DNA from 3 places in the Streptomyces sp. NBC_00076 genome. Region 1 is predicted to be linked to each of the others. Evidence: riboswitches for the same ligand, from Rfam matches in the RefSeq annotation. Region 1 holds a riboswitch; each other region holds the start of a gene.
The links. Region 1 has a riboswitch for cyclic di-AMP ahead of OHA64_RS28475 (transglycosylase SLT domain-containing protein). Riboswitches for the same ligand answer to the same signal wherever they lie in the genome.

Region 1 (9,771 bases):
CGATCGGGTGCTGAGCTTGGACACCGCCGACGGCCAACCGACGCTGACCGCCCTCGGCCTCACCGGCCGTACGGAACGGATGGCGGCCGACCATGTCATCGCCGCCACCGGGTACCGCGTCGACCTCGCCGCGATGGACTTCCTCGGCCATGAACTGCGCACCCGGCTCATGGTGAGCCGGGGCGCCCCGAAGCTGGGCGCGGGGTACGTGTCGTCCGTCCCGGGCCTGTACTTCACCGGTCTGCCGTCGGCGGCGTCGTACGGGCCGGTGATGCGGTTCGTGTGCGGCACGGAGTTCGCGTCACCGAGGCTGGTGAAACACCTGGCAGCCGCGCACGGGTAGAGCCGCCTCACGAGGTGCGGGGCGACAGCACGAACGCTGCGCCCCGACGGCCTACGCCCACTGCCGCCCCGTGCCCCGACGGCCCACGCCCCCTGCAACACCGCCACCGCCGGCCTACTCCCGATACCGCCCCAGCGTCCGCAGCCCCGGCAGTGCCCGGTCCTCGAAGTCGAACAGGGCGAGGTTCTCCCAGGCGTTGCCGGATGCCTGGTCCGTCGGGTCCCAGCCGCTGCCCGCGCGGTAGGTCCACAGGCCTTCCCAGTAGCAGTAGCCGAGGCCCTTGCCGCCCGGCACCGCCGCCGCCAGGTCGGCCACCGCGCGCAGCCAGGCCGCCTGGCCCTCGGGCGTGGCGGGGAAGCCCTCGGTCAGCTGCGAGGGGTCGTTCATGATGTCGTTGACGTCGTCCTCGCTCTTCAGCGTGAACGGGTACGCGGTCTCGGCGATCACGCACGGCTTGCCGTAACGGGCCGTGATGTCGGCCATGTTGGCGGCGGCCTGCTCCACCGGCCCGTGCCAGAACGGGTAGTAGGAGAGCCCGATGATGTCGAAGTCGACGCCGTAGGACACCGCGTTGTCGAACCACCAGCGGTACAGCCCGTTGTCGCCGCCGTTGGCCAGGTGCAGGATCGTGCGGACGCGCGGCGTGGTGTCGCGGGCCGCGCGCAGCCCGGCCTTCAGGAACGCGGCGAGGTTGTCCCAGTGCTCCCAGTCGCCCTCGGGCCAGAGCATGCCGCCGTTCAGCTCGTTGCCGATCTGTACCAGGTCGGCCGGGGTGCCCTGCCGCCGCAGCGCGCCGAGGACGTCGGCGGTGTGGTCGTAGACCGCCCGGGTCAGGCCCGGCACGTCCAGGTCCTGCCACGCGGCCGGCTTGTTCTGGTGCGCCGGATCCGCCCAGGTGTCGGAGTAGTGGAAGTCGACCCAGATGCCGACGCCGGCCCGCTTCAGGCGCCGGGCCAGCGGGAGTATGTGCGCCTTGTTGTTGTAGCCGTCGGCCGGGTCGACCCACACCTTCAGCCGGGCATGGGTGACGCCCGCCTCGGCGAGGATGCGGACCGGGTCCTGGCGGCGTCCGTCGGCTCGCCGGTAGACGGCTCCCTTGTCCTCGTTCTTCGGCAGCGAGGAGATGTCCACACCGCGGATCGCCAGGCGGCCGCGGTGACCGGATGCTCCGGTGCCGGCGACGGCGGGCGCCGCGCCCAGTACGGGAACGGCCAGCGCCGCGGCTCCGGCAGCGGTCAGAACACTGCGTCTGCGCATGTTCAGGGTCCCTTCACGGTGAACGTCACAGAGGAAGAACAAAACCCCGTGTTTCTGTGATCGTGCACAGTACTGAATACGGCCGCCCTCGGCGAGCAACAAGTAGGTAACCCCAGGCACCCTCCATTGACAAGGGGCCGAAACAATTCTCTACTGTGCACGATCACAGAGCCGCGCGGCCCTCGCGCACAGCCCCTCGGTCACGTCCGCAGAACCTCCCCCCACGGCGGTTGCCGCGTACGCGGGACGTCGACGAGGCCGGCTGGTTCAAGTCAGGGGAGATGAAGATGTCGATCCACAGCCGCCAGATCAGCAGGCGAAGCATCCTCGCCGGGGCCGCAGCCCTCGGCCTCACCAGCACCCTCGCCGCCTGCGGCGGTTCCGACGACGACTCCGGCGAGAGCAGCGGGCCGGTCAAGCTGACCTACTGGTCGTGGGCGCCCAACATGGAGAAGGTCGCCGCGATCTGGAACAAGAAGAACCCGGACATCACGGTCACCGTGTCCAAGCAGGCGAGCGGCGGCGAGATCGTCTCCAAGCTGATCACCGCGAAGAAGGCGGGCAACGCCCCCGACCTGATCCAGGTCGAGTACCAGTCACTGCCGACCCTGGTCTCCAACGACGTGCTCGCCGACATCTCGAAGTACGTCGGAGACGCCAAGTCCGAGTTCTCCGACGGCCTGTGGCAGATGGTCACGCTCGGCAGCGACGCCGTCTACAGCGTGCCGCAGGACTCCGCGCCGCTGATGTTCTACTACCGCGAGGACCTGTTCAAGAAGCACGGTCTGTCCGTCCCGAAGACGTGGACGGAGTTCGCGGAGGTGGCCCGCGCCTCCAAGAAGGCGGTTCCGGACGCCTACCTGACCACCTTCTCCTCCAATGACCCGGGCCTGTTCGCGGGTCTCGCCCAGCAGGCCGGCGGCAAGTGGTGGACCGTCGACGGCGGCGGCAAGTGGACCGTCGGCATCGACGACGCCGCCACCAAGAAGGTCGCCGAGTTCTGGGGCGGCCTGGTGCAGGAGGGCGTCATCGACAACCAGCCGATGTACACCCCGCCCTGGAACAACGCCCTGAACAAGGGCACCCACCTGGCCTGGGTCTCCGCCGTCTGGGCGCCGGGCGTGCTGATCTCCTCCGCGCCCGACACCAAGGGCAAGTGGCGCATGGCCCCGCTGCCGCAGTGGAAGGCGGGCGACAACGTCACCGGCAGCTGGGGCGGCTCCTCCACCGGGGTCTCCACCGACTCCAAGCACGCCGAGGCCGCCGCGAAGTTCGCCCGCTGGATCAACACCGACCCTGAGGCGCTGGCCGCCCTGGTCAAGGAGGTCGCCATCTACCCGGCGGCCACGAAGGGCCAGTCCGGCGACGTCCTGACGACGCCCGAGTTCTTCTCGAACCAGAAGGACTTCTACACCACCGCCGCCGAGATAGCCGCGACCACGGCCGCCTCCGCCTGGGGGCCGAACGTCCAGACCGCCTACACCGCCTTCCAGGACAACTTCGGCAAGGCCACCAAGGCGAAGAAGGAGACGCAGTTCCTCTCCGCCCTCGGCACCATGCAGTCGAAGACCTTCGGCGACATGAAGAAGCAGGGCTTCGAGGTGGCCGAGGCATGACCAGCGCTCCGCTCAAGGGCGCCGACCGCATCGCGGCCGGGCCCTTGGCGGACGGCACCGCCCCGTCCGTCCGCCCCAGCCGCCCCCGCCGCCCCGGCGGCAGCGCACCGTACTGGTTCCTGGTGCCCACGCTGGCCCTGTTCGCCGCCTTCACCGTCGTCCCCATCGGGTACGCGATCTGGCTGAGCCTCCACAAGGTCAAGGTCAAGGGCATCGGACTCGGCAAGGGCGCCCGCGAACAGGTCTGGAACGGCCTCGGCAACTACACCGACGTCTTCCAGGACTCCGAGTTCGGGCACAGCGTGCTGCGCGCCTTCGGATACGGCCTGATCGTCATCCCCACCATGCTCGGCCTCGCCCTGCTGTTCGCGCTGATGCTCGACACCCCGAAAGCACGCAGCGCGCCCTTCGCCCGGCTGATGATCTTCCTGCCGTACGCGGTGCCCGGCATCATCGCCGCCCTGATGTGGGGCTTCCTCTACCTCCCGGACGTCAGCCCCTTCTACTACCTGCTGGACAAGTTCGGTCTGCCGCAGCCGGACCTGTTCGACGGCGGCAACCTCTATCTGTCCTTCGCGAACATCGCGGTGTGGGGCGGCACCGGCTTCAACATGATCGTCATCTACACCGCGCTGAGGGCGATCCCGCGCGACATCTACGAGGCGGCCAGGATCGACGGGGCCACCGACCTGCACATCGCCCTGAGGATCAAGATCCCGATCGTGATGCCCTCGCTGGTGCTCACCTTCTTCTTCTCGGTGATCGCCACCCTCCAGGTCTTCACCGAGCCCATGGCCCTGAAGCCGCTCACGAACAACCTGCAGAGCACGTGGAGCCCGCTGATGGCCATCTACGACAGCGCCTTCCTGAAGTCCGACGTCTACGGCGCCTCCGCCACCGCGGTCGTCCTGGCCCTGGCCACGTTCGTCCTCTCCTTCACCCTGCTGCGCATCTCCGACCGCTTCACCCGGGAGGACCGGGCATGACCCCCCTCACCCTCACCGCCGACGCCACCGGCAAGGTCAGCCGCGCGCGGCGCACCGCCTGGGTCCCCACCCTGGTGCTGATCCTCGGCACGCTGTACTGCCTGGTCCCGATCGCCTGGGTGGTCATCGCGGCGACGAAGAACCGGTCGGAGCTCTTCTCCACCTTCAGCTTCGCCCCCGGCACCGGCTTCCTGCAGAACGTCGGCGACCTGACCTCGTACCGGGACGGCATCTACTGGCAGTGGATGGCCAACTCCGCCTTCTACGCGGGCGCCGGCGCGCTGTTGTCCGCCGGGGTCTCCGCGGCCGGCGGGTACGCGCTCGGCCGGTACTCCTTCCGCGGGCGGGAGGCCATCTTCAAGATGATCCTCGCCGGTGTCCTGGTGCCGAGCATCGTGCTGGCCGTCCCCCAGTACCTGCTGCTGTCGAAGACGGGCCTGGCCGACTCGTACTGGTCGATGCTGCTGCCGTCGATCCTCTCGCCGTACGGCGTCTACCTGGTCCGCATCTACGCGGCCGCCTCGGTGCCCACCGAACTCATGGAGGCCGCCCGCATGGACGGCGCGAGCGAGTGGCGGATCTTCTCGCGGATCGCCGTACCGATGATGATGCCGGGACTGATCACGGTGTTCCTCTTCCAGTTCGTCGCCATCTGGAACAACTTCCTGCTGCCGTACGTGATGCTGGCCGACGACACCAAGTTCCCGATCACCCTCGGGCTCTACACGCTGCTCGCCCAGGGCGCCTCGCAGCCCGCGCTGTACACCCTGGTCATCACCGGATGTCTGCTGGCGATCCTCCCGCTGATCGCGCTGTTCCTGGTGATCCAGCGGTTCTGGTCCCTGGACCTGCTGAGCGGCTCGATCAAGTCCTGAGCACCCGGCTTGCCGACACCCACGGCCCCGAACGAGGAACATGACCAGCAGCGCCAACGGCCGCCGCAGACCGCCCACCATCCACGACGTGGCGCGGGAGGCGGGCGTGTCGCGGGGCACCGTCTCCCGCTTCCTGAACGGAGGCCACTACGTCTCGCCGGCCGCCCGGCGGGCCGTGGAGGCCGCCGTCAGGAAGACCGGCTACGTGGTCAACCGGCATGCCCGCAGCCTCAGTACGGGCCGGTCGGACTCGGTGGCCTTCCTGCTCACCGAGCCGCAGGAGAAGTTCTTCGAGGACCCCAACTTCAACGTGCTACTGCACGGTTGCACCGAGCACCTCGCCCGGCACGACATCCCGCTGCTGCTGATGCTGGCCGCGACCGACGACGACCGGCGCCGGCTGACCCGCTACATCACCTCGGGCCATGTCGACGGTGTCCTGCTGGTCTCCAGCCACAGCGGGGACCCGGTCGCGGCCGAACTGCGCGACGCCGGGATTCCGTTGGTGGTCTGCGGCAAGCCGCTGGGCCTCGGCTCCAGGGTCAGCTACGTGGCGGCCGCCGACCGCGATGGCGCGGCGGAGATGGTCCGCCATCTGTTCGAGGGCGGGCGTCGCCGCATCGGCATGATCACCGGACCGTTGGACGCCCCGGGCAGCACCGAACGCCTGGCCGGCTACCGCGATGTGCTCATCGAGGCGGGCATTCCCTACGACGCGGCGCTGGTGGTGGAGGGCGACTACCGCCGCACCGGCGGCGAGGAGCCGGCCCGCCGACTGCTCGCGCAGGCTCCCGACATGGACGCCGTGTTCGTCGCCTCCGACCTCATGGCGCAGGGTGTCGTCAACATCCTTCAGCAGGCCGGACGTTCGGTCCCGGACGACATCGCTGTCGGCGGCTTCGACGACTCGGCCGCGGCCACCGCCGTCACCCCGGCCCTCACCACCATGCGTCAGCCCTACGACCGCATCAGCGCCGAGATGGTCCGCATGCTCCTCGCCCAGATCGCCGGTGAGGACACGTCAGGGGTGATCGTGCCGACGGAACTGGTGGTGCGGGACTCCGCGTGAGACCGGCGACAACCGGAGCGACCGGAACGGACGTTCGCAACCGGAGCCGCCGTCGACGCATGTGAAGGCTGGAGCCGTCCGGTTCGCGTCGAGTCGATGGGGCGTTCCATCCGTATTCTCTGATCATGGCCGCACCTACCGCATATTCACTGATCGCCACTGACCTGGACGGAACGCTGCTCCGCGGCGACGACACGCTCTCCGACCGGTCACTCGCCGCGCTCGCGCGGGTGGCGGCGGCCGGCGCCGGGCACCTCGTCGTCACCGGCCGGCCGGCGCCCCGGGTGCGGCCGCTCCTCGACATCATGGGCAGCGAGGGGCTCGCGGTGTGCGGGCAGGGCGCGCAGGTGTACGACGCGGGCGCGGACCGTCTGCTGTGGTCGGTCACCCTGGACCGGGAGTTGGCCGAGACCGCGCTCGGCAAGATCGAGGCCGAGGTGGGCCAGGTGTACACGGCCGTCGACCAGGACGGCGTCGACGGACTCACGCTCATCGAGCCGGGCTACCTCATGCCCCACCCGACGCTGCCCGCGGTACGCGTGCGACGGCGCGACGACCTGTGGTGCGAGCCCATCAGTAAGGTGCTGCTGCGTCATCCCGACCTGTCCGACGACGAGTTGGCGGCGACGGCCCGCTCGGTGGTCGGTTCCCTCGCCACGGTCACCATGTCCGGGCCCGGGACCGTCGAACTCCAGCCATGCGGCATCACCAAGGCGACCGGCCTCGCGCTGGCCGCCGACCATCTGGGCCTCGGCCCGGAGGGGACCGTCGCCTTCGGTGACATGCCCAACGACATTCCCATGTTCGACTGGGCCGCCCACGGCATCGCCATGGCCAACGCCCACCCCGAACTCAAGGCCGTGGCCGACGAGATCACCCTGTCGAACGAGGACGACGGCATCGCCGTCGTCCTCGAAAGACTCTTCCCGGAGGCCTGAGCGACCCGAGTGGCCTGGATGGCCTGAGCGGCCGGTCGCCCGGCCCGCCGGAAAGGGCTCACCGCCGTGAGGGCTTGTCGCCGCGAAGGGCTCAGTACGCGCCCCACACGTTGTCGATCGAGCCGTACCGCGCGGCCGCGTAGTTGCAGGCGGCGGTGATGTTCGCGACCGGGTCGTACGGGTTCCACGAGGTGCCGGCCACGTGGTACGCCTGGAAGGTCGGGTCGATGGTCTGGAGCAGGCCCTTGGACGGCGTGCCCGCGGCGGCGTTGGAGTCCCAGAGGTTGATGGCGTACGGGTTGCCCGAGGACTCACGGATGACGTTGCGGTAGATGCCGTAGTACGAGCCCGGAATCTTGTGGTCCGCCATGACCTGGAGCGACGCCCGGATCCAACCGTCGAGGTTGTCGGCGTAGCCCAGCGAGGAGGCGGTGGTCACGGTCGGGGTGGCCGCCGACGCGGTGGTCGCGCCGATGATCGGGAGCGCCAGTACGGCGACTCCGGTGCCCGCGACGGCGAGCTTGCGGGCGAGGCGGGCGGTCTTGGAGTGACGGTGCTGACCTGCGGACATGGGGACGTTCCTCTCCGTCGCCTGCGAGGTGAGCTGTCGGGTTCGGGCGGGAGTTGCCCGGCCGTGCCGCCGGGAAGCGACACGACTTCACCCCAAGCCGTCCCGGAATGTCCTGAAACATCCGGACCGGCGGCTTACCTGGGTCCCCCGCTCCTGCCGTGCGGTGTTCGTCGATGGGTGTCCTTATGGGCGGCGGCAGGATTCGGCGTCCGCCCGACAGGCCGGGAACGTATGCGAGAGCACATGTCCGAAACAAGTAGCTGATTCACACAACGCACCCATTGACCTTGGTCTGAGGCATATGGGGCGCTTGATCCTTTGCTGTTGCCAAGACTCAACTGGCGTGCAGGGCAAGGGGAAGCGTGGAGATGCGCGAGCCGGCGCGCGCCCGGTCGTGAGTGACCCAAGTCACGGCCGGGCGCAAGAGCGGCAAATCGGGCAATGGGCCCAACTCATAGTCAACCGGCAGTCCGTGGGATCCGCTTCTCCCAGGTCCGGTGGAAGACCACCTCGCCGCCGTCCGTGCAGATCACCTCGTTCGAGGTGTGGAAGTCCTCTCCGTCACAGGTGAGCTCCGATCGGGTACGCACCGTCGCCTCCCAGCCGAGCTCCGGCCGGTGCAGCCGCACCGACCAGTCCGAGCGGGCGCGGGCCGACAGGGGGTCCGCCTCGTCGATCGTGTACGTCTCCAGCGCGTCCTCGGCGAACTCCAGCCCGTCGGGATACACCCGGGTGCCGCCGTAGCGCGGATCGACCTCCAGTCGCCACTCGCCCTTGGCCACGTCCCGCACGACCAGCCGCTCCGGACGGGGCTCGTCCAGCGTGACGGGGTGGGCGACGCCGAGCGGCTCCGACTGCTCCGGTTCCTCGAAGGTGACTGATCCGTCCATCTCGTGGTCGCGCACCGGGAGTTCGAGCACGCTGTCGGCCGGGTCCAGGGTGAAGCCCGCCGCGGATTCCGGCTGCGGCCAGATCCACGGCCAGTACGCGGAGGAGACGGCCAGCCGGATGCGGTGGCCGGCCGGGAAGGCGTGGCCGATGCCGTTCAGCTCGAACTCGACGTCCTCCGTGGCACCCGGCGTCCACGGCACCGCCCGGTCCCGCCCCTGGCGTGCGGACAGGTTCAGCACACCCCGGGTGACCAGGGTGGAGGAGCCGTCCGGGGCGACATCGCAGACACGGGCGATCACCTGGCCGCGCGGCACCTCGGAGCTCAGCCTGAGCCGCACCCTCGGCCGCCCCAGCACCCAGGTCTCCTCACCCACCTCGAACTCGAAGCACACCGACCGCGCGTCCTCCTCCCGCTGGTCCGGCGGCAGGTCGGCGTCGTTCCCGAACGGAAAGAAACGGCCGGCGTCGATGCCGGTGTGCTGCGGGGAGCGGACCAGCCGCGGGGCGCCCTGAAGGGCGTACGAGACGGTCGAGACGTGGGGGGAGGGCCAGGCCGGCTCGCCGACCCAGCGGCCGGGCAGGGTGTCGTAGACCGTGGCCGGGGGGTGCGAGTCGCTGACGTAGGCGCGCAGGAGGGGGTCGTCGAGAACGCCCGTGTCCTTTCCCTTCAGCCAGTGGTCCCACCAGCGCAGGGTCTCCTGGAGGAAGCCGATCGCGGGGCCGGGCGGCAGACCACGGTCGGGATACTGGTGGGACCAGGGGCCGATCAGGCCGCGCACCCGGTCGGGCGGCAGGTGCTCGACGAGCCTGAGCACGGTGTCGCGGTACGGGTCGTGCCAGCCGCCGACCGCCAGCACGGCCGCGTCGATCGCGCCGTAGTCCTCGCAGACGCTGCCGTGCCGCCAGTAGCGGTCCCGGGTCTGGTGGTCGAGCCAGGTGTGGATGAAGGGCTCGACCTCCTCCAGCCGCTCCAGCCACATCTGTCGCCATGCCTCCCCGGCGTACCGCGGGTCCGGCGGCCGTGACACGAAGGCGAGCATGGTGGCCGCCCAGGCGTGCATGTCCACCGCGAGGACGGAACCTCCCATGTAGTGCACGTCGTTGTCATAGCGGTCGTCGGTGGAGCAGACGGTGACGACCGCTTTGAGCGGTTCGGGTGCGAGGGCCGCGATCTGGAGGGAGTTGAAGCCGCCCCAGGAGATGCCGAACATGCCGACCCGGCCGT
Region 2 (9,771 bases), 4.5 Mb from region 1:
GGTGCCCGCGACCCGGTCCACGTCCCGGTCGGTGGGACCGCGGCCGGACGCCACCAGGCACACCCGTTTGGCGCCTCCCGCCAACCCGGCGGCCGCCGCCTCGGACGCCTGATCGGGCTTGAGCCAGGTGTACTTGAGGATGCCGGCGGTGGAGCCGAGCCGTTGCGAGCAGTAGGAACAGTCCTCCGGGCACAGGCCCGACTTGAGGTTGACGAGGTAGTTGAGTTTCACCCGTCGGCCGAACCAGTGCCGGCGTACCTTGCCGGCCGCGGCCACCACATCGAGCAGGTCGTCGTCGGAAGTGGCGAGGACGGCGAGCGCCTCCTCGCGGCTCGGCACCTCGCGCCGCAGCCCCTTTTCCACCAGCGTGTTCAGCAGGTCCATGAAAGCCGATCCTGTCCTAAGGAGCCGTCCGGGGCCAAGGAGAGTTCGCACAACAGAGGCGCTTCGACGTGTGGGTATCGCCACACACTGGGTGCCTGGTTGTCCCGCTAGTGTCTGTGCACTGCCTACAAAAGCCAAAAGCCCTGGAGGACCGATGGCGTTCGGCTGGATCGACGAGGAGGCGGAACGACGCCGCCGCGCCGGGCTCGTACGGACGCTGCGTCCCCGCCCCGCCGACTCGCCGCTCCTGGACCTCGCGAGCAACGACTACCTGGGCCTGGCCCGCCATCCCGAGGTCACCGAGGGCGCGGCCGAGGCCGCCCGGACCTGGGGCGGCGGCGCGACCGGCTCGCGACTGGTCACCGGGACCACCGCGCTCCACGCCGAGCTGGAACGCGAGCTGGCCGACTTCTGCGGCTTCGAGGCGGCCCTCGTCTTCTCGTCGGGCTACGCCGCGAACCTGGCCGCGGTCACCGCGCTCGCCCCGCACGGCTCGCTGATCGTCTCCGACGCGGGCAACCACGCCTCGCTGATCGACGGCTGCCGACTGGCCCGGGGCACCACCCAGGTCGTCGGGCACGCCGACCCGGACGCCGTGGGCAAGGCCCTGCGGACGCACGAGGGCCCCGCCGTCGTGGTGTCCGACACGGTCTTCTCGGTGGACGGCGACGCGGCCCCGCTGGCCGCCCTGGCCGCGGCATGCCGGGAGCGCGGCGCCGGGCTGGTGGTCGACGACGCCCACGGACTCGGCGTCCTGGGCGACGGCGGCCGCGGCGCCCCGCAGGCGGCGGGTCTCGCGGGGGCGGACGACGTCGTCGTAACGGTCACGCTGTCCAAGTCGCTCGGCAGCCAGGGCGGCGCCGTGCTCGGCCCCGCCCGAGTGATCGACCACCTGGTCAACGCGGCCCGGACGTTCATCTTCGACACCGGCCTCGCCCCCGCGGCGACCGGCGCGGCCATGGCGGCGCTGCGGCTGCTGCGCCGGGAGCCGCACCGGGCGGCGCGGGCACGCGAGGTCGCGGGCGAACTCCACGCACGTCTGACCGCCGCGGGGTTGCGGGCGGTACGCCCTGACGCCGCGGTGGTCTCCGTGCGCGCGCCGTCCCCGGAGACGGCGGTCGGCTGGGCGGCCGACTGCCGTACCGCCGGGCTGGCCGTGGGCTGCTTCCGACCTCCTTCCGTTCCCGACGGCATCTCACGGCTGAGACTGACCGCCCGCGCGGATCTCTCCGCGGGGCAGATCGAACGCGCTGTACGGGTGATCGGCGAGACACGACCATGAGTCGGCGTGACACGGCCGTACGCCGCACCCTGATGGGCTGGGGGCTGATCAGGACCGGAACGCGGTCGTGAAGCCCGCCCAGCTCTCGGGGGAGAAGAGCAGCGCGGGTCCGGCCGGGTCCTTGGAGTCGCGTACGGCGAGCAGACCGGCCCAGCGGCCGGAATTCGGCCGGGTCGTCTCGACGCAGTTGTTGGCTCCGGTGCTGTAGCTGCTGCGCAGCCACCGCGCGTCGGGCAGATCGGTAGTGGAAGGTACGTGCCGAGGCAGTGCGGTCATGGTGCCTCCTTACGCGCCGTCACCTATCGCGGCGATGTAATCCAACGAGTCCTTGGGCGAAAGGGCGTGAAACTGAAGGGAGTTGAAGGCCTCGGTGTAGGCCTGAAGGTCTTCTTTCCGTTCGAGGTAGAGGCTACTCGTCAAGTGGTCGAGAACAACCACATCCAGATCAGACGTGCTCGAAAATGAGAAGATAACGAAAGGCCCGGTGACACCTATGTGTGCCCCGGCTGCGAACGGCAGTACCTGCAACCGCACTTGGGGCAGCCGTGCGGCCTCGACCAGGCGCTCCAGCTGTCGCTCCATCACCTTGGGGCCGCCGACCTCGCGCCGCAGCACCGCCTCGTCCAGTACGGCGCCCAGTGTCAACGGCGGTTGCGATCGCAGCACGTCCTGCCTGGCCAGCCGCACCTCGACCAGTGCGTCCACCCGCTCGTCGTCCAGGCCGTCGGCCGCCGCCCTGGTCACCGCCCGGGCGTACTCCGCCGTCTGCAACAGGCCGGGCACCACGGAGGTCTCCAGCGTGCGCATCTCGCTCGCCTGCGACTCCAGGCTGATGAAGTCCCGGTAGGTGGGCGGCAGCACCCCGCGGTACGCGTGCCACCAGTGATGCCGGCCGGTGCTCTCGTCGGACCCCGCCAACACCAGCAGCAACTCCCGTAGTTGAGAGTCACGCACTCCGTAGGCATCCAGCAGTAATCGCACATCGGCCGGTTTCACCCCACTGGCGCCGGTCTCGATGCGGCTCACCTTCGACTGGTGCCAGCCCACCAACCGAGCCGCCTCACCACTCGTGAGCCCCGTACCGGTGCGCAGGGAACGCAGTTCCGCGCCCAGTTTCCGGCGGCGCACCGCGGGACCGTGCTGCATGGCTACTCCTTACTCCAACCGAGGCACCCAAATACGCTCTGTCGTCATAGAGTTCACCGCTTCGAGCGACAGATATATGCATTCCTTGGTGGATCGCCTCCCGTGACCGCCGCGGTAATGGCAGTCTGGCGACGAAGCACCAGTCCGGGACCGTACTCGAACCATCCGCTCCGTGTCGGACTGCGGGCCCCTGGGAAAGGGACGACGTCGCCATGGCAGACCATCTGGAAGCATCCGTCACTCTGCCGAGCGTTCCCGCCTCGGTCTCCGCGGCCCGCGCCTATGTGCTCACCACCCTGGTGGAGTGGGGACTGGCGGCGGACTCGGACATCGCCGACAGCATCCGGCTGATCGTCTCCGAACTCACGACGAACGCCGTGCAGCACACGTTCGGGCAGTCACCCACCTTCACCGTGGACATCGCGCTCGACCGTGACGAACACCTGCGCATCGGTGTCACCGACAGCCACCCGCGATTCCCCCAACGACTGCCGGCCGCCGTCCAGCAGGACAACGGCCGGGGGATGGTGATCATCCGGTGGCTGGCCGCCGAGTGCGGCGGCAAACTGAGAGTCAGGCCCACCCGGGAGGGCGGCAAGACGGTCTTCATCGAACTGCCGTGGTCCGTCCCGGCCGAGCCGGTACCGGCGGCGGGACAGCAGGAGCCGTAGCCGTGCGGTGGGCGCGGCCATGGGTGAACGGGCACCCCGAAAGGCCCCACGGGGGCGACGGCGTGTCAGCTCGCCGTCGCCCCGCGCGGGAGGGTCACTTGACCCGGCCGTACCAGACGCTCTTCGTCCAGATCTTCTGCAGTCGGACGACGTCCCCGGTCTTCGGGGAGTGCCAGAGTTTGCCCTTCCCGGCGTAGATGCCGACGTGGTACACGTTCGAGCCCGAGTGGAAGAACACCAGGTCTCCCGCCTTGCGGCTCTTGGAGGAGATGTGGCGCGTCTTGTTGTACTGCTGGGCTGCCGTGCGGGGCAGCTTCTTGCCCGCTTTCTTGAACGAGTACAGCGTCAGTCCGGAGCAGTCGAACCTCTTCGGTCCGGTGGCCCCGTACTTGTACGCGGAGCCCTTCTTGGACGCCGCGACCTGGAGTGCCTTCGTCGCCGGCGTGGCGGCCGCGGCGTCGGAGGCGACACCCGGGACCACGATCGAGCCGCCGACGGCGGCGATGGCGAAGGCCGAGGCCGTACCGGCCCGGACCATGAGCGACGGGACACGATTGAGCGCAGTCATGCGCAACCCTTCGTCAGCCGCCTGTGAAGGATGACCTGTCGGATTCGGGCTGACAAAGTTGCCCGGCCGCTGACGCGGCTTCACCCCAAGGGCTGCTCGACCCGGCGTCTCCCATGCGGAGACGACCGTTCCGGCGACCCGTCGTGCTTGGGTCCTCCACTCCTGCCGATCCACTCCTGTCGACCGGTCATCCGGGCGGCGGCAGGACTCGGCGCCCGCCCGGATCGCCCCGCCGTTGTGGCGGGGTCTTGTCGTCAGTCACGGATCTTGACTCACGGATGTCCCAAAAACCCAATGGAACCGAGGGTTTGTGTTGTTACTCACCACTCACCCGTTCGGGTGGACACCCTCGTGTTCGAAGGGCTGTTGAAGGGCTCGCAGGTGCCCGGACCAGCATCGGAACGTCCTGATTCGTCCCCTGACTACGCGCGTTGCGCAAGCTGGAAGGGCCGATAAAAGGAGCCGCGTCTACTCCGAACAGCGGTACCCCGTTTGGTCCGTTTCGGCTCCGGTCCGGACGCTCGGGGGCGGGGCGGCGTGTCCGGACCGGCTGGCAGTGCGTCAACTGCCGGAGGTCGGCGGCACCGTGACGCGGGCCGTGCGGCGCTCCCCGTCCAGCACGCGCAGCGCACGCGCCAGCGTGTCGGCGTGCAGCTCGGTCTCGCCCCGACGGTGCATCAGCTCCAGCGCGTCCCGCAGCGCGGCCGCCTTGCCGACCAGCGCCTGCGCGGCACGCAGTCCTCGGTACGTGTCCCCGTGCTGCGCCGGGTTGATCCGGCCGAGCAGGTCGACCACGTCGAGGTAACGGTCGATCAATTCGCCCTCGGCGCTGGTGAGGGCGGGCAGCGGTGGCAGATCGGGCAGCATCGGGGGGTCACCTCGCGCCGGGTGCGGGACGTGAGGCCTTGCGGCTCGGGACGAGGCGGTCCACCAGGCCGTACTCCACGGCTTCCTCGGCGGTGAGGATCTTGTCCCGCTCGATGTCCGCGTGCACCTGTTCCGGCGTCCGCCCGGTGTGCCGTACGAGCAGCTCCTCCAGTCGGCTCCGTACCCGGGTCAACTCCTCGGCCTGAATGGCCAGATCGCTGGCCTGCCCCTCGATCGGCTCGGTGAACGCGGGCTGGTGGATCACCATCCGTGCGCCGGGCAGCGCGGAGCGCTTGCCCGGCGTGCCCGCGGCGAGCAGCACCGCGGCCGACGAGCCGGCCTGGCCCAGGCAGAAGGTCTCCACGTCGCACGTGACGTACTGCAGCGTGTCGTAGATCGCCGACATCGCGGTGAACGAGCCGCCGGGGGAGTTGATGTACAGCGAGATGTCCCGGTCGGGGTCCTGGTGTTCGAGGTACATCAACTGGGCCATCACGTCGTTCGCCGAGATGTCGTCGATCGGTGTGCCCAGGAAGACGATCCGCCCCTCCAGGAGCTTCGAGTACGGATCCATCGTCCGGGACCCGGAGCTGGTGCGTTCGGTGAACTCGGGCAGGACGTGGCGGGCGGACGGTCGGGTCATGGGTACCCCTCCTTCGGCGTCTGTAAAAAATGTACAGGATGTACGTGACGTTATGATGGGGACGCGTTCTAGTGATCAAGTTAAATGCCCAGGTCAGAGGCGCTCTTTTGCTCCTTGTGGGGGATCGTGTCTCACATTCCTGTCACTGTTTGCCGGGGGGGGCGTCGCCCTCACCTCCGGGACCTCCCCGGTTGTTCCCCCGATGTCGCTGGCCGGCCCTGACCTGCGAGATTGTCGCGGCTCGCCGCGGTATGAGCGTCCGTCAACGGGTGCGGGAGGCTCGGCTCTTCACTGCCGTACGTCAGCTGGCCGACTGGATCCTCAAGGAATGCCTCCAGAAGGCCGATTGGAATGCCGAGAAGCCGTACCTCATCCGAACGTGATCCCTTGATTTCTGCTGGTCAGGCATGGTTTCGCACGGGTGAGGGAGGCATGCGGCGTCTTGTGTCCGCTTCATGACCGAGGGGTGCGGTGACGTCGGTGTTGGGAATGCTGGAGGAGCGGGAGGCGGCTGCCCGTTTGCGGGTGGACGGTCTGCGGGAGGAAGCCGCGCGGTTGGCTGAAGTGTTGGAGGCCGCGGAGACCGAGCTGGACCGGCGGGTGATCGCGCGGGAGGAACTGGTCGAGGCCCTGGCTGTGTCCGCCGCCGGGACGATTGCCGTGACCGAGGTGGAGCAGGAAACAGTGTGCTCACCGGTGCCGGTGCCGGGCTCGACGGTGCCGCGTGGCGGGAGGGGCTGCCGGTGACGGTGCTGCCACCGGTGCCCGTGCCGAAAACCTCATCCACCCAGGTGGGAGGCGGTATGCGGAATGCGTGGGGCCTTGAGCGCGGATGCTCGGATCGGTACTCTCGCGCGGCTGGCGATCACCCGGCATGATGGCTGGTCGTGCTGCTGCGACTGGCCTGCCTGACCGTGACGAACGCGTTCGCCGTGTCTTCCACCTGGGCATCGGTGATGGTGCAGGGCGCTTCGGGACGTGGCTCGTCAGCCAGCCCGTCGAGCCGGCGTTGCAGAAATCTGGCCCGCCATCGTGCAACGGTCCCAGCAAGTCGATGTCGTCGACGACGATGAGGTCGCACCTGGTGAGCTTGGCGGCGGCCTTGGAGACCGTGTTGTCGACGGTGGCCCGCCCGAGATGGGCGGTGAGCGATTCCAGGGTGAAGCAGGCGACCTTCATGCCCTGGTCGATCGACTGGTTCGCCAGTGCCTCCGCCCAGGTGGCTCTTTCCCGTGCCGCTGGGCCCGGCGACCGCCAAGTTCTCCGCCCGGCTGGCCCATGCCAGCGTCATGAGCGCGTGCGGGTGGGAACCGGGATCGAGGATTCGGCCTCTTTCCAGGAGTCGAAGGTCTTGCCCCGAAGGCAGCTGGGCAAGACGGCGGTGATTTGCGCCGCGTCGCCTCGTCCCGGCCCTTGATCTCCGTTTCCAGGAGAATCCGGACGACCTCGGCCGGGTCCCAGCGTTGTGATCTCGCGGTCACAACCGGCGCTACCTGGTTCCTGGACGAGATCCGCAATGACCTCGCTGGTCGAGTCGCGCTGCCGGTCGAAGCGCTGCCCACGGACGAGACCCGCGACCTGCTTGTGCATGGCAGGTAAGCAGCTCTGTAAGTGCGCTCCCCATCTCGACGATCGACCGGCTGCGAGTTCGGGACTGACTCAAGCATCAAGGAGATCTGAGATCTGACCTCGGGCCGCATCCGGAGGCCGAGTCCGGCGCACGCACTCCGCGGCCTCCACTGGACTTCCGAATACGTTCCGAATACTATGGATCCATGACCATCTCAGCAGACCTCCCCGTGGCGACTCGGCGCTCCTCGGACCTGAGCAAGCACTCCGCCGAGGTCTTCGCCGAAGCCGAGGACCACCCCGTGACGGTGACCCGGCGCGACGGCGAGGCTCTGGTCCTGATGTCGCAGCGCGAGGCCGAAGGTCGTGCCCGCTTGCTGAACTTTGCCGCGCAGCTCATCACCGTCACCCTCGACGACCGCGGCTCGCTCGCCGAGCGGATGTCCAAGGCCTTCCCTTGGATGCTCGCGCTGTCGTCGGCCGACCGGGAGTCCTGCGCGCAGGACCTCGTCGATGCGGCGCGCGCGTCGTTCGCCACCGACCAGCCGCACCTCGCGATCGCAGAGCTGACCTCCTGGAAGGAGACGGCCACCGCCGTCGCGGCCGGGCTCAGCAGCGGCAGCGCCGGTCTGGAGTGGCTCGACGACGATGAGACCGTGGAGCGTCCGTAGCCGTGGCGGCCGCCAGGAAGGGCGAGCTGGTTCCTCGCCCTCCGAAGAAGATCGAGTACGAGATCCGCTTCGCCACAGCCGACGCGCAGAAGGGATGGCGCAACCTCGTCGCAACGATCCGCAACCCCATGACGGAGACCTGGGACTTCCTCACGCGGACGCCACTGTCCACGACGCCGACGAATTATCGACTCAAGGGTGAACTCGGCGTCATCGAGCGTGGCGGCGCGACCCATGAGCGGTGGCAGCACAAACCGACTGCGAAGGGCACCGCGCGCATCTGGTTCTACGTCCACGAGCGCACGGTCTTCCTGGAGCAGGTGCACACGAGCCACCCGAACGAGACGAAGTAGGCGCGCTTCGCAGCGTCGCACATCGTCGGTGAGCGATCATCCCATTGGGATGATCGCCGTGTGGCTGCCGCGACCGGGGACTTTGACTTCACTTGAGGGCGGCGCGGCCTTGTGAGGGCGACTCGATCTCCCCGATCACTCCGCGGAGGGGAAGTCTCTGCGTGAAGCGACTTCGTCAGCTTGAAGGGCTCGCGCCGCTAGTCCAAGAAATCGTGCATGCTCGATAGAGAGAGGGCTTTCTCGTCACACTGCGAACGCCTGCTCGACGGGGTCGCGAGCCCGGGGGTGACGCCGAAGTGCTGGGCGGAGGTGAACAGCGCCGAGGCGATCTCCGGTTGTCGTGGTCCACTCCATAGACTGCGGCCTGGTCCGCGCGATGACGCCGGTCCCGAAGTCGAGGGCGATCACCAGCATCGCCGGTGCCATCCCGGTCCAGTAGTCCGTCTCGGTCGCGTCAGGGAGGACCAGACCAGCAGGCTCGCGCTGCGGCACTGGGTGAGCGCGAACGCGAGAGGAGCGTGACCGCACCCCGTGCCGCCGGGTACCGCTCCCACGGCCCCCAGTCGTCCGGTGTGGCGCTCCGCGTCCACGATGTGCACTGGCCTGAGAGCCTTCCCGGCGCAGGATGGCGACGATCCGGTCGACTTGTGCCTGTGACAGAGGAGGCGCGCCCTCTGCCTTGGCGGCTCCCGCTTTCCGGAGGTCCTCGAGTGCGACCGGAGGGGCCGGGTGGCGCGGCCATCGTGTTCGCGAGGCGCTCTGATTGTCGGCGTGCTCTACGCTCACGGTCGTGCGTGCCGGGCGTCGAACTGACCGTGGTATATCGCTGCTGTTCTCGGCTGTGTCGCCTGCTGCAGCTGATGAACCCAACAGCTGCCTCCTTCCGACCAGGTCCATCTGCCACAGGTGCATGGGCGCTTCGCGCTGCCACGGGCTGTATTTGCGCGGATGTTGCTGTTCCTGGGGGCGGACCAGGCCGTTGCGGGACAGCACCCGGTGGACCGTGGCCCGCGAAGGCGCCGACTCCAGCCCACGAGCAGCCAGTTCGTGGGAGATCCGGCGGGCACCCCACCGGGGATGCCGGCGGCGCCGCTCGCAGATCTCGGTCTCAACCTCGGCGGACAGGCGCGTGGGACTGTTCCGCGGCCGGCGGGAGCGATCCAGCAGAGAGGGCATGCCCTCCTGCTCGAACCGCCGCCGCCAGCTGTGCAGGATCTGGCGCGAGGTGGCGTACCGGGCCGCGACCTCACCGATCGGAGACCCGCCGAGCACTTCGCGGACAGCCCGGTAGCGGTACTTATAAAACTGACGATCATCGTTGACACCTGGGTCTCCGATCACTACGGAGATCCACATGTCGAAGTCCAACCCCACCCCGCCGCTTGACCGTGAGGCCAAGCGGCGCCTGGCGGTCATACGCCACGTCGAAGAAATCAGCGGGAACGTCGCGATGTCCTGCCGCTACTTCGGGATCAGCCGGCAGGCGTACTACACCTGGTACCGCCGCTACCAGGCCGAGGGTGTTGAGGGCCTGCGCACCCGTTCCAAGGCCCCCAAGCACAGCCCCAATGCGATGCACGTCGAGGTCGTCGGGAAGATCATCTACCTGCGGCAGAA
Region 3 (9,771 bases), 1.2 Mb from region 1:
GAGCCGGAGGTCCGCGGGCTCGCCGCGATACACGTCGGGACGACCGGGGTGTGCGACTTCGTGGCGGTCGCCCGACAGCTGGCCGAGGCGTCGGGGGCGGAGATCCGCTACGGGGCGCGTGTGGTGCGGGTGGACCGGCGGCCGGAGCTCGGAGTGGCCGTGCGGACCGCGGACGGGGACGTCGTGCGCGGGCGGGCACTCGTGAACTGCGCCGGGCTGTACTGCGACGAGATCGCGCGGATGACCGGGGACGAGCCGGGGATGCGCATCGTGCCGTTCCGGGGCGAGTACTACACGCTGACCCGGCCGGAGCTGGTGCGGGGGCTGGTGTATCCGGTGCCGGATCCGGCGTTTCCGTTCCTCGGGGTGCATCTCACCCGCGGGATCGACGGGGGCGTGCACATCGGCCCCAACGCGGTGCCGGCGCTGGCCAGAGAGGGCTACGACTGGAGTGTGGTGCGGCCACGGGAGCTGGGGACGACGCTGCGCTGGCCGGGCTCCTGGCGGATAGCGCGGCGGCACTGGCGGTACGGGTCCGGTGAGCTGCGGCGGTCGGTGTCCAAGGGGGCGTTCGTCGGGGCGGTGCGGAGGCTGCTGCCCGCGGTCGAGGAGGCGGATCTGACGCCGGCGGCGGCCGGGGTGCGAGCCCAGGCGGTGCTGCGCGACGGGACGCTCGTGGACGACTTCCTGATCCAGGAAGGGCCGCGGACGGTGCACGTACTGAACGCACCGTCCCCCGCGGCGACGGCTTCGCTGCCGATCGGGCGGGAGGTGGCCCGCAGGGCGCTGGCGGTGCTGGGGGCGGAATGAGGGGAACGGTGAGCGGGCGGTCGGCAAGAGGACGGACGTGGATGAGCGGCCGGCCATCGATACGAGCAAGGCATCGATGCGGACAGAGACGGCATCGGCCCGGCCGCCGTAAAATCGACGCACTGTGTCTGACTCTCTCAACGCTTCCGAAACCCCGCACACCCCCGGTGTGTCCCGCCGCCACACCCGGGAGAAGGGCGAACCGCGGTTCCCGGACGGGCCGCAGCCCGATCCCGCCGGGTCGCACTTCGAGCGGCGGATCCGGAGTTTCCAGCCGCGCCGCAGTCGGGTGACGGCGGGGCAGGCGGACGCGCTGCAACGGCTGTGGCCGAAGTGGGGCCTCGACATCGACGGGCAGCGGGTGATCGACCTCGGCGAGCTGTTCGGGAACGACCGTCCGGTCGTGCTGGAGATCGGCTTCGGGATGGGCGAGGCCACCGCGCGGATGGCCGCCGCCGACCCGGACACCAACATCCTCGCCGTGGACGTACACACCCCGGGGCAGGGGAACCTGCTCAATCTCGCGGACCACAACGGGCTGTCCAACGTCCGCGTCGGCAACGGGGACGCGATCATCCTGCTGCGCGAGATGCTCACCCCCGACTCCCTCGGCGGCCTACGCGTCTACTTCCCGGACCCCTGGCCCAAGAAGCGGCACCACAAGCGACGGCTGATCCAACCGGAGTTCCTCACCCTCGCCGCCGCCCGGCTCCGGCCAGGGGCGATCATGCACTGCGCGACGGACTGGGAGCCGTACGCGGAGCGGATGCTGGAGGTGCTCGACGAGCACCCCGCCTTCGAGAACACCGAGGCCGACGGGGGTTTCGCGCCGCGTCCCGGGTTCCGGCCGCTGACCCGTTTCGAGGGTCAGGGACTGGAGAAGGGACATGTCGTGAACGACCTGCTCTTCCGCCGCGTAGAGCACTCGTGAAGCCCTCCGCAAAAGCACCGTTAGGGTCAATGCCGTGGCCACCGTTCCCCCGTATCCGCCGCACCCCGGTGCCCCTTCCGGCGGCGCCCTGCGCCACGCTCACTGGTGGCAGCGGAAGTGGGTGCGGTACGGCGCGCTGAGCACCCTGCTCGCGCTCTCCGGGCTGGTCATCCTCGCCCTGGTCCGCGAACAGACCGGCACGGAGGGATTCCTGGTCGGGCTCGGGCTCGCCGTCCTGCCCGTGCCGCTGCTCACCGCCGTCTTCCGGTGGCTCGACCGGGTCGAGCCGGGCCCATGGCGCAACCTGCTGTTCGCGTTCGCGTGGGGCGCCTGCGCGGCCGCGCTGATAGCGATCGTGGCCAACAGCTTCGCGACCAGATGGATAGCGACGGCCACCGCGGACCCCTCCAGCGCGGACACCCTCGGCGCGACGGTGATAGCGCCGATCGTGGAGGAGTCGGCCAAGGCCGCCGCCGTCCTCCTGGTCTTCCTCTTCCGGCGCCGGGACTTCACCGGGATCGTCGACGGGGTGGTGATAGCGGGCGTCACCGCCACCGGGTTCGCCTTCACCGAGAACATCCTCTACCTCGGCACGGCGTTCGGCACCGACCAGCTCACCGGCGACCGCGGTATCGCCTCCGTCACCGCGGCGACCTTCTTCGTGCGGATCATCATGTCGCCGTTCGCGCACCCGCTGTTCACCGTCCTCACCGGCATCGGCTTCGGCATCTCCGCGCTGTCGGCGGAACGCCAGCACGTGCGACGCGTGCTGCTGCCGCTGTCCGGGCTGCTGCTGGCGATGGGCATGCACGCGATCTGGAACGCCTCGTCGACGTTCGGCGAGTACGGGTTCATCGCCGTGTACGCGGCGTTCATGGTGCCCGCGTTCGGGCTGCTGACCTGGCTGGTCATCTGGACCCGGCAGCGCGAGCTGAGGACCGTACGGGAGGAGCTGCCCGCCTACACGGTGGCAGGATGGCTGACACCGGCCGAGCCGTACGCGCTCGGGTCGATGCGGGCACGGCGGATGGCGCGCGAGTACGCCCACCGGCGCGGAGGCCGTCCCGCGGCGCGGGCGGTGGCCCAGTACGAGGCGTACGCGACCTCCCTGGCCTTCCTACGGCACCGGGGGCGCCGCGGCCGGGCGGGGGCCGACTTCGTCGTACGCGAGCAGGAGTTGCTGCAGGAGCTGTGGCGGCGGCGGGACGTGGCGCGTCCCGCGCTGGACCACGCGGCGCGGGCGACGGCCCCGCCGGTGGCGGTGGCCGCGCCACCCTGGCCGGTGTACGGGGTGTACGGGTATCCGGCAGCGCCGGCGTACCCGGGCCACCTTGGGCAGGCGGTGGTGCCGTATCCGGCATACAACCCGTACCGGTCGTAGTCGCCGACCGAGCTGCCGCTGTCTCCACCCGCACCCAAGGGAGTTGACCCGAGCGGCGCCTGAGAACCCCGCACCGCGCGCAACGACGCGCGTCCCCAGTCGCACACTCGGGCCAGGCGCCCGTAGGACAGCCCCTCAGCCCTCAGCCCCTCAGGCAGAGGCCTCCGTCAACCGCGTGACCTCAGCGTCGGTCAGGACGAGGTCGCCCGCGCCCACCAGCGCCGGGAGTTGTTCCACCGTGCGCGCGGACGCGATCGGGGCCGCCACCGTCGGCTGGGCCGCGAGCCAGGCCAGGGCGACCGTGGCGATCTGGGTGTCGTGGGACTGGGCGATCTCGTCGAGGGCGGTGAGGACCTGCCGACCACGCTCGGTCTCCAGGTGCTTGGCCGCGCCCTCGGCCCGCGCGCTGTCGACCGTCGTACCGGGCCGGTACTTGCCGGTGAGGAAGCCGGAGGCGAGCGAGAAGTACGGGACGGCGGCGAGGCCGAAGCGTGCGGCGACGTCCTGGAGCTCACCCTCGTAGGTGTCGCGGGAGACCAGGTTGTAGTGGGGCTGCACAGCCACGTACCGCGCCAGGCCCACGCGCTCGGAGTGGGAGAGCGACGCTTCCAGCCGCTCGGGCGAGATGTTGGAGGCGGCGATGTACCGCACCTTGCCCGCCCTCACCAACTCGTCGAGCGCGCCGATGATCTCCTCGACCGGCACGTCCGGCTTGTCGAAGTGCGTGTAGTACAGGTCGATGTAGTCGGTGCCGAGGCGACGCAGCGAGGCGTCGGCGGCGGCCTTGATGTTGTCGGCGGACAGGCCCTGGTACTCGGGGTGCTGGCTGACCTTGGTGGCGATGACGACGTCGGAGCGATTCCCGCGGGCCTTGACCCACTTGCCGATGATGGTCTCGGACTCACCGCCGGAGTTGCCCTCGATCCACGCCGAGTACGAGTCGGCGGTGTCGACGAAGTTGCCCCCGGCGGCCGTGTACGCGTCCAGGACGGCGAAGGAGGCGGCCTCGTCGGCCGTCCAGCCGAAGACGTTGCCGCCCAGGGAGAGAGGGAAGACCTCCAGGTCCGAGGTACCGAGCTTGCGAAGAGAAGTCATGCTTCTCTTCAACACCCGTGGCGGAGCGCCTCATTCCGCCAGGACTGAGGCGCTCACGAAATCCACGCAACCGTCAGGGGTTGAGCCCCTTGCTGCGCAGCCAGGCCATCGGGTCGATGCCCGTGTCCGCGCCGCCCGAGTGGACCTCCAGATGGAGGTGGGCCCCGGTGACGTTGCCGGTGGCGCCCACGCGGCCGATGACGTCACCCGTGCTGACCTTCTGGCCGACGCTGACGCTGATGGACGACTGGTGGCAGAACCACAGCTCGGTGCCGTCGTCCAGGGTGAGGATCGTGCGGTAGCCGTACGAACCGGCCCAGCCCGCCTCCGTGATGGTCCCGCTGTGGACGGCCTTGATGAGCGTGCCCGTGGGCGCGGCGAAGTCGAGGCCGGTGTGGTAACCGGACGACCACAGGGAACCGGCCTGACCGAAGGTGGAGGTGATGGTGTACGAGGAGGTCGGCAGCGTGTACTGCTTGGCCAGCTCGGCGAGACGCTCGGCCTCGGCCTTCTTCTCGGCCTCCTCCTCCGCCTTCTGCTTCGCGGCGGCGGCCTTGGCCTCGGCTTCCTTCTCCGCCTTGGCGACCGCTTCCGCGACCTGCTTCTCGGCGGTGGCCGCGGCCTCGGCGGCGGCCTTGCTCTCGACCTGGTCCGCCTGCTTCTCGGCCTGGGCCATGATCCGGGCGCGCAGCACCTCCCCGGCGTCCGAGGTGCCCTCCGCGGTCTCCTCGGAGGTCACACCGACGCCGCTGAGCGCGGTCGCCGAGCCCTCGGGGGTGTCGTCCTCCGAAAGGAGGGAACCCACAGAGGGAAGATCGGGAATGGAGATGGACACCGGAGGCTTGCCGGTGTTGGCGCTGGCTATACCGCCCGCGCCGACGGCGGCGATGACGCCGACGCCCAGGACGGTCGAGCTGCGGGCGAGTCCGCCGCGCTGCTTGGCGACACGGTGCCGACCGCGTACCGGACGCAGGGACTCCTCGGTGGGGTTCCACTCCGTCCAGGGGCCCTCGTCGGTGCGGTACTCGCCGTAGCCGAAGGTTTCGGTGTCGCGCTGGCTCGGCACGAACGGGGCTTCTGGGGCAGGCCGGTTGGACGCCACGTGGGCGTACTCCTTTCCTTCCTTCTCGCCTACCGGGTTAGCTGACGGGTTCGGAGCAGGAAGGTCTCCTACGCGCGTATACCAGCCGTGAGTTCACGGTGATATCCGCGCGATTCACCCCAAGTTGGTGGTTCCCCGGTTTCCTTGCGGAATTCGGCGCATGCGCACGGAGCCGACTCTTGTGACGGCTGGGACGACCGCGCTGCGTTATCGAACGTTAATAGACCCGGGGGCCTGATTCCAAGCTGTTCCGCTTGATCATTAACGAATTTCCGCCCGACCAAGGCCTCATGACCGGCGAAAACGGGCGAGTTGACCTTGCCTCAGGAGACACACAGGTATTGACGGTGTGTCAGTTGTTATGCGGAGGTACCCACACGATCACCCCTCGTGACCGCCCACAATACGCGCCCCAACGCACCGAGGGCCGGAACCCTTTCGGATTCCGGCCCTCGGTTTTCAGTAGCGGGGACAGGATTTGAACCTGCGACCTCTGGGTTATGAGCCCAGCGAGCTACCGAGCTGCTCCACCCCGCGCCGTTGTGACTTCAGAGTACGCCATCCGCACCCCAGAAGTCACATCGGTTCCCCGGCGGCCGTGCACCCGCGTACGGAGGGAAGGGGACGGGACGGGGGTGTCCGCCCGCAGCGGTTGTCGCGTCAACACCGCCCCCTCACCAAGAAACCGATTCCGCGACGTTCCGAGGACGGACACCCCCGCCCCGGCCCCAACCCACCACCACACCCCAGGCGCTACACGCACCCCCACAACCCGCACAGGCGCCGCAGGCATCACGCACCACCCAACCCACACAAGCCGCCGCAGGCATCTCCCGCCCCAACCCGCAGACACGCACCCACCGAACCCCCGCTACAGGACAGCCACCCCCACCGAGCCCCACAGGCCGCCGCAGGCATCCCCCGCCCAACCGCCGGAGGCACCCGCACCCGTCACCGCAGCAAATGAAGATTCGCCCCCTTGGCCAGCCCCTCATACTCACCCAGCACCACCACATCCACCCCCGCCCCCGACAGCACCCCAGTCCCGTCGGCCCCCTGCACGAACGTGTCCGGCTCCCGCCACGCCGTGACCACCCGCCGTACCCCCGCCGACAGGATCAGCTGAGCACAGGGCGCCGGCCGGGACGCCCGGCGGGCGCACGGTTCCAGGCTGCTGTAGACCGTCGCGGACGCGAGCCGCGCATCCCCCGCGTCGATCTTCGCCAGCGCCGCCTCCTCCGCGTGGACGACAGGGTCGTCCCCCTCCCTCGAGTACCCGCGGGCAAGCTCCGTGCCGTCGGCCGCCACCACCACCGCACCCACGCTGAACGCCGTCCGAGAGGGCGGACACTGGGCGGCCAGCGAACAGGCGAGCCCCAGCCAGTGCCGATCCGCGGCGGAGGGGAGATGACCGACGCCGGGCGCCGTGGGCTCGTACCGCATGAGGACGACGTCCCCGATGGGACGGGTCTCCATCAGCCTCAGGCGCCCGCCCTGATACGGCCCGGCCCCGAAGAGACGAGGCGCCCCGGGATCACCGACGAACAACGGGGCCAGCACCAGCTGAAGTTCATCCGCGAGCCCCTGCCGCAGCAACTGGGTGTGGATCCGTCCGCCGCCCTCGACCATGAGCCGCCGGACGCCCCGCACCTCACCCAGATGCTCCAGCAGCAACCGCCAGTCGAGTTCGACGCCCCCCAACGCGACGACGTCCGTTGCCGGCCCCAGCCCCAGCGCACGGACCCGCTCCGCCCCCTTCTCCGTCGTGTAGACGACCTTCTCGCCGCCCGTGTGCCAGAACTTCGCGGCCGCGTCGAGGTCGCCGGAGCCGCTGACGGTGACCTTCAGCGGGTACTCCGGCTGCCCGGCGGCAACGCGCACGGCCCGCCGCGACGCCGAGTTGACCAGCAGCCGCGGGTTGTCGGCGCGAATGGTCCCCGCGCCGACGAGGATCGCGTCCACGGAGGCCCGCACCTCGTCGACCCGGTCGAAGTCGGCCGGGCTGGAGAGCAGCAGGCGTTCGGGGCCGGTGTCGTCCAGGTAGCCGTCGAGGGAGACGGCGGCGGAGAGGAGGACGTACGGGTGGGGCATCGGAGCGGTCCCTCTCGAAGGCGGCGACACGGGTAGGGCTTGGTTCAAGTTTGAAACAAACTTACACTGGGAGCATGACGACTCGCTGGCTCACCCCGAAGGAGCAGCGCGCCTGGCGCGCGTACATCGCCGCGACGCACCTCCTGGAGGACGCGCTCGACCGGCAGCTCCAGCAGGACGCCGGCATGCCCCACCTCTACTACTCCATCCTCGCCAACCTCTCCGACGCCCCGGAACACCGGCTGCGCATGACCGATCTCGCCGAGCAGCTGAAGATCACCCGGAGCCGGCTGACCTACGCGGTGACCCGCCTGGAGAAGGACGGCCTGCTCAGGCGGGAGAACTGCCGATGGGACAAGCGGGGCAGCATCGCCGCGCTCACCGAGGAGGGGATGACGGTCCTGGAACAGACCGCGCCGGGGCACGTCGAGACCGTACGGGCATCGCTGTTCGACCAGCTCACCGAGGAGCAGGTGGACCAGCTGGAGGAGATCTGTACGGGGATCGCGCGGGCCCTGGAGAGTGACGACGCCCGCCCCGCGGCGGACGACGTACCGTGGCGCCGCCGCTCTTCCTCCCCTTCGTGACCTACCTCGCAATCCAGTTGCTTCAAATTTAAAGCATGGGGTAGGGTCCATACCCAAGATCTGCTTCAAATCTGAAGCAGATACGGCCCCGGACCCGGAGGACCGCATGCCCGACTTCCCCGCCGCCACCCCGCGCTCCCGCGTCCGGGTCCCGCTGCGCTTCCACGACGGCTATGGCGTGGACGCCGAACTGGTCACCTTCCACGGTCTGGTTGACGGCCAGGAACACGTGGCCGTCGTCCTGGGCGACCCGGCCCCCGGCACCGCCCCGCTCGTCCGGCTGCACTCCGAGTGCCTGACCGGCGACGTCTTCGGCTCGGCCCGTTGCGACTGCGGCCCGCAGCTGCGCGAGGCGGTCGAGCGGATCGCGGACCGCGGCGGCGTTCTGCTCTACCTTCGCCAGGAGGGCCGCGGAATCGGCCTCTACAACAAGCTCGACGCGTACGCCCTCCAGGACCAGGGTCTCGACACGTACGCCGCCAACACCGCGCTCGGCCTGCCCGAGGACGCCCGCGACTACACGGCCGCCGCGCAGATGCTGGGCGCGCTCGGCATCACAGGCCTGGACCTGCTCTCCAACAACCCCGACAAGGCCGACCAGTTGCGCGACCTGGGCATCGACGTCCAACGCCGCGTACCCACCGGTGTGTTCACCACCGCGCACAACGTCCGTTACCTGCGCGCGAAGGTCCTCCAGACCCAGCACACGCTTCCCCTGGGCGAATTGACGGGCCACGCGGTCTGACACCGCACGAGCCCGCACCCACCCCGCACCTCTCGGCCCTGCCCTGCCCCCGTCCCCTCCAACTACCGATTCTCGTAGGCCAGTTGCCGACGCTACGCACTATGTACGCGCTCTTCCCGCACCAGGGCACCGTCCTCGGTGATCACCACACGCACGGCAGCTCCACCTGGATCACCGTTCCCTCTCCGACAGGGCTGGCCACCTCGACCGTCCCGTCGAGCGCGGCGACCCGGCGCCGCATGCCGAGGATGCCCGAGCCGTCGCCGGTCTCGTCGGCGCCGCCCCGGCCCTCGTCGCGCACCCGCACCGACAGCCCCCGCCGGGTCCGGGCGAGCCGGACGTCGGCGCTCGGCGACCCGCTGTACTTGGCGGCGTTGGTCAACGCCTCCGCGACCACGAAATACGCGGCGGCCTCCACGGCCGCGGGCGCCCGTACCCCCTCGTCCAGTCCGCCGTCGTCCACGGTCACGGCGAGCCCGCTGCCGGCGGCCAGCGCGCGGACGGCGCCGGCCAGTCCCCGGTCGGTGAGGATCGGCGGGTGGATGCCGCGCACCACGTGCCGCAGCTCGGTCAACGCCTGTTCGGCCTGGTCCTGGGCGTCGTCCAGCAGTGTGCGCGCGGCGTCAGGATCACGGTCGTAGGCCCGCTTGGCGAGCCCGATCCGCATCGACAGGGCCACCAGCCGGGCCTGCGCGCCGTCGTGCAGGTCCCGCTCGATACGGCGCAGTTCGGCGCCGTGCGCGGCGATCGCGTCGGCCCGGGTCTCCTTCAGTTCCTCGACCCGAGCGGCCAGTCGCGCCTGCGGGGAGGGCATGAGCAGGGCGGTCGACCAACGGGCCTCGGTGTCCGCGAGCCCCACGATCAGCGGCAGCACGACCGCCGGCCGGCGCAGCAGCCCGCACCACACACCGTCGACGACCAGTCCCACGGGCCACAGCGGCAGCGCGAGGACGACGAGGGCACCGTAGACGTAGTAGGCGAACATCCAGCGCAGATCGGTGCGCGTGCCGGGATCGCGTACGGCGATCC

Region 2: another riboswitch for cyclic di-AMP. It lies ahead of OHA64_RS07785 (C40 family peptidase); the one in region 1 lies ahead of OHA64_RS28475 (transglycosylase SLT domain-containing protein).
Region 3: another riboswitch for cyclic di-AMP. It lies ahead of OHA64_RS22810 (M23 family metallopeptidase); the one in region 1 lies ahead of OHA64_RS28475 (transglycosylase SLT domain-containing protein).

The regions. Positions count from the first base shown of each region.
Region 1 covers NZ_CP108242.1:6,235,097-6,244,867, forward strand. Annotated here, with positions in the region: gene OHA64_RS28440 (FAD-dependent oxidoreductase) at 1-343, shown strand, start outside; gene OHA64_RS28445 (arabinogalactan endo-beta-1,4-galactanase) at 458-1,600, opposite strand; gene OHA64_RS28450 (ABC transporter substrate-binding protein) at 1,882-3,216, shown strand; gene OHA64_RS28455 (carbohydrate ABC transporter permease) at 3,213-4,202, shown strand; gene OHA64_RS28460 (carbohydrate ABC transporter permease) at 4,199-5,077, shown strand; gene OHA64_RS28465 (LacI family DNA-binding transcriptional regulator) at 5,118-6,146, shown strand; gene OHA64_RS28470 (HAD family hydrolase) at 6,272-7,084, shown strand; gene OHA64_RS28475 (transglycosylase SLT domain-containing protein) at 7,176-7,655, opposite strand; cyclic di-AMP (ydaO/yuaA leader) riboswitch at 7,661-7,831, opposite strand; gene OHA64_RS28480 (CocE/NonD family hydrolase) at 8,114-9,771, opposite strand, start outside.
Region 2 covers NZ_CP108242.1:1,688,630-1,698,400, reverse strand. Annotated here, with positions in the region: gene bioB (biotin synthase BioB) at 1-384, opposite strand, end outside; gene OHA64_RS07805 (8-amino-7-oxononanoate synthase) at 539-1,666, shown strand; gene OHA64_RS07800 (DUF397 domain-containing protein) at 1,715-1,942, opposite strand; gene OHA64_RS07795 (helix-turn-helix domain-containing protein) at 1,952-2,812, opposite strand; gene OHA64_RS07790 (ATP-binding protein) at 3,025-3,483, shown strand; gene OHA64_RS07785 (C40 family peptidase) at 3,578-4,051, opposite strand; cyclic di-AMP (ydaO/yuaA leader) riboswitch at 4,054-4,197, opposite strand; gene OHA64_RS07780 (hypothetical protein) at 4,613-4,918, opposite strand; gene OHA64_RS07775 (ATP-dependent Clp protease proteolytic subunit) at 4,926-5,561, opposite strand; gene OHA64_RS07770 (hypothetical protein) at 6,033-6,308, shown strand; partial or broken gene OHA64_RS07765 (helix-turn-helix domain-containing protein) at 6,499-6,603, opposite strand; partial or broken gene OHA64_RS07760 (hypothetical protein) at 6,666-6,740, opposite strand; gene OHA64_RS07755 (prevent-host-death protein) at 7,337-7,801, shown strand; gene OHA64_RS07750 (hypothetical protein) at 7,804-8,154, shown strand; gene OHA64_RS07745 (helix-turn-helix domain-containing protein) at 8,398-9,510, opposite strand; gene OHA64_RS07740 (IS481 family transposase) at 9,509-9,771, shown strand, end outside.
Region 3 covers NZ_CP108242.1:5,041,150-5,050,920, forward strand. Annotated here, with positions in the region: gene lhgO (L-2-hydroxyglutarate oxidase) at 1-810, shown strand, start outside; gene trmB (tRNA (guanosine(46)-N7)-methyltransferase TrmB) at 935-1,741, shown strand; gene OHA64_RS22800 (PrsW family intramembrane metalloprotease) at 1,776-3,122, shown strand; gene OHA64_RS22805 (aldo/keto reductase) at 3,273-4,217, opposite strand; gene OHA64_RS22810 (M23 family metallopeptidase) at 4,291-5,319, opposite strand; cyclic di-AMP (ydaO/yuaA leader) riboswitch at 5,331-5,488, opposite strand; tRNA gene OHA64_RS22815 (tRNA-Met) at 5,783-5,856, opposite strand; gene OHA64_RS22820 (dihydrofolate reductase family protein) at 6,271-7,410, opposite strand; gene OHA64_RS22825 (MarR family winged helix-turn-helix transcriptional regulator) at 7,485-7,997, shown strand; gene ribA (GTP cyclohydrolase II) at 8,104-8,742, shown strand; gene OHA64_RS22835 (histidine kinase) at 8,885-9,771, opposite strand, start outside.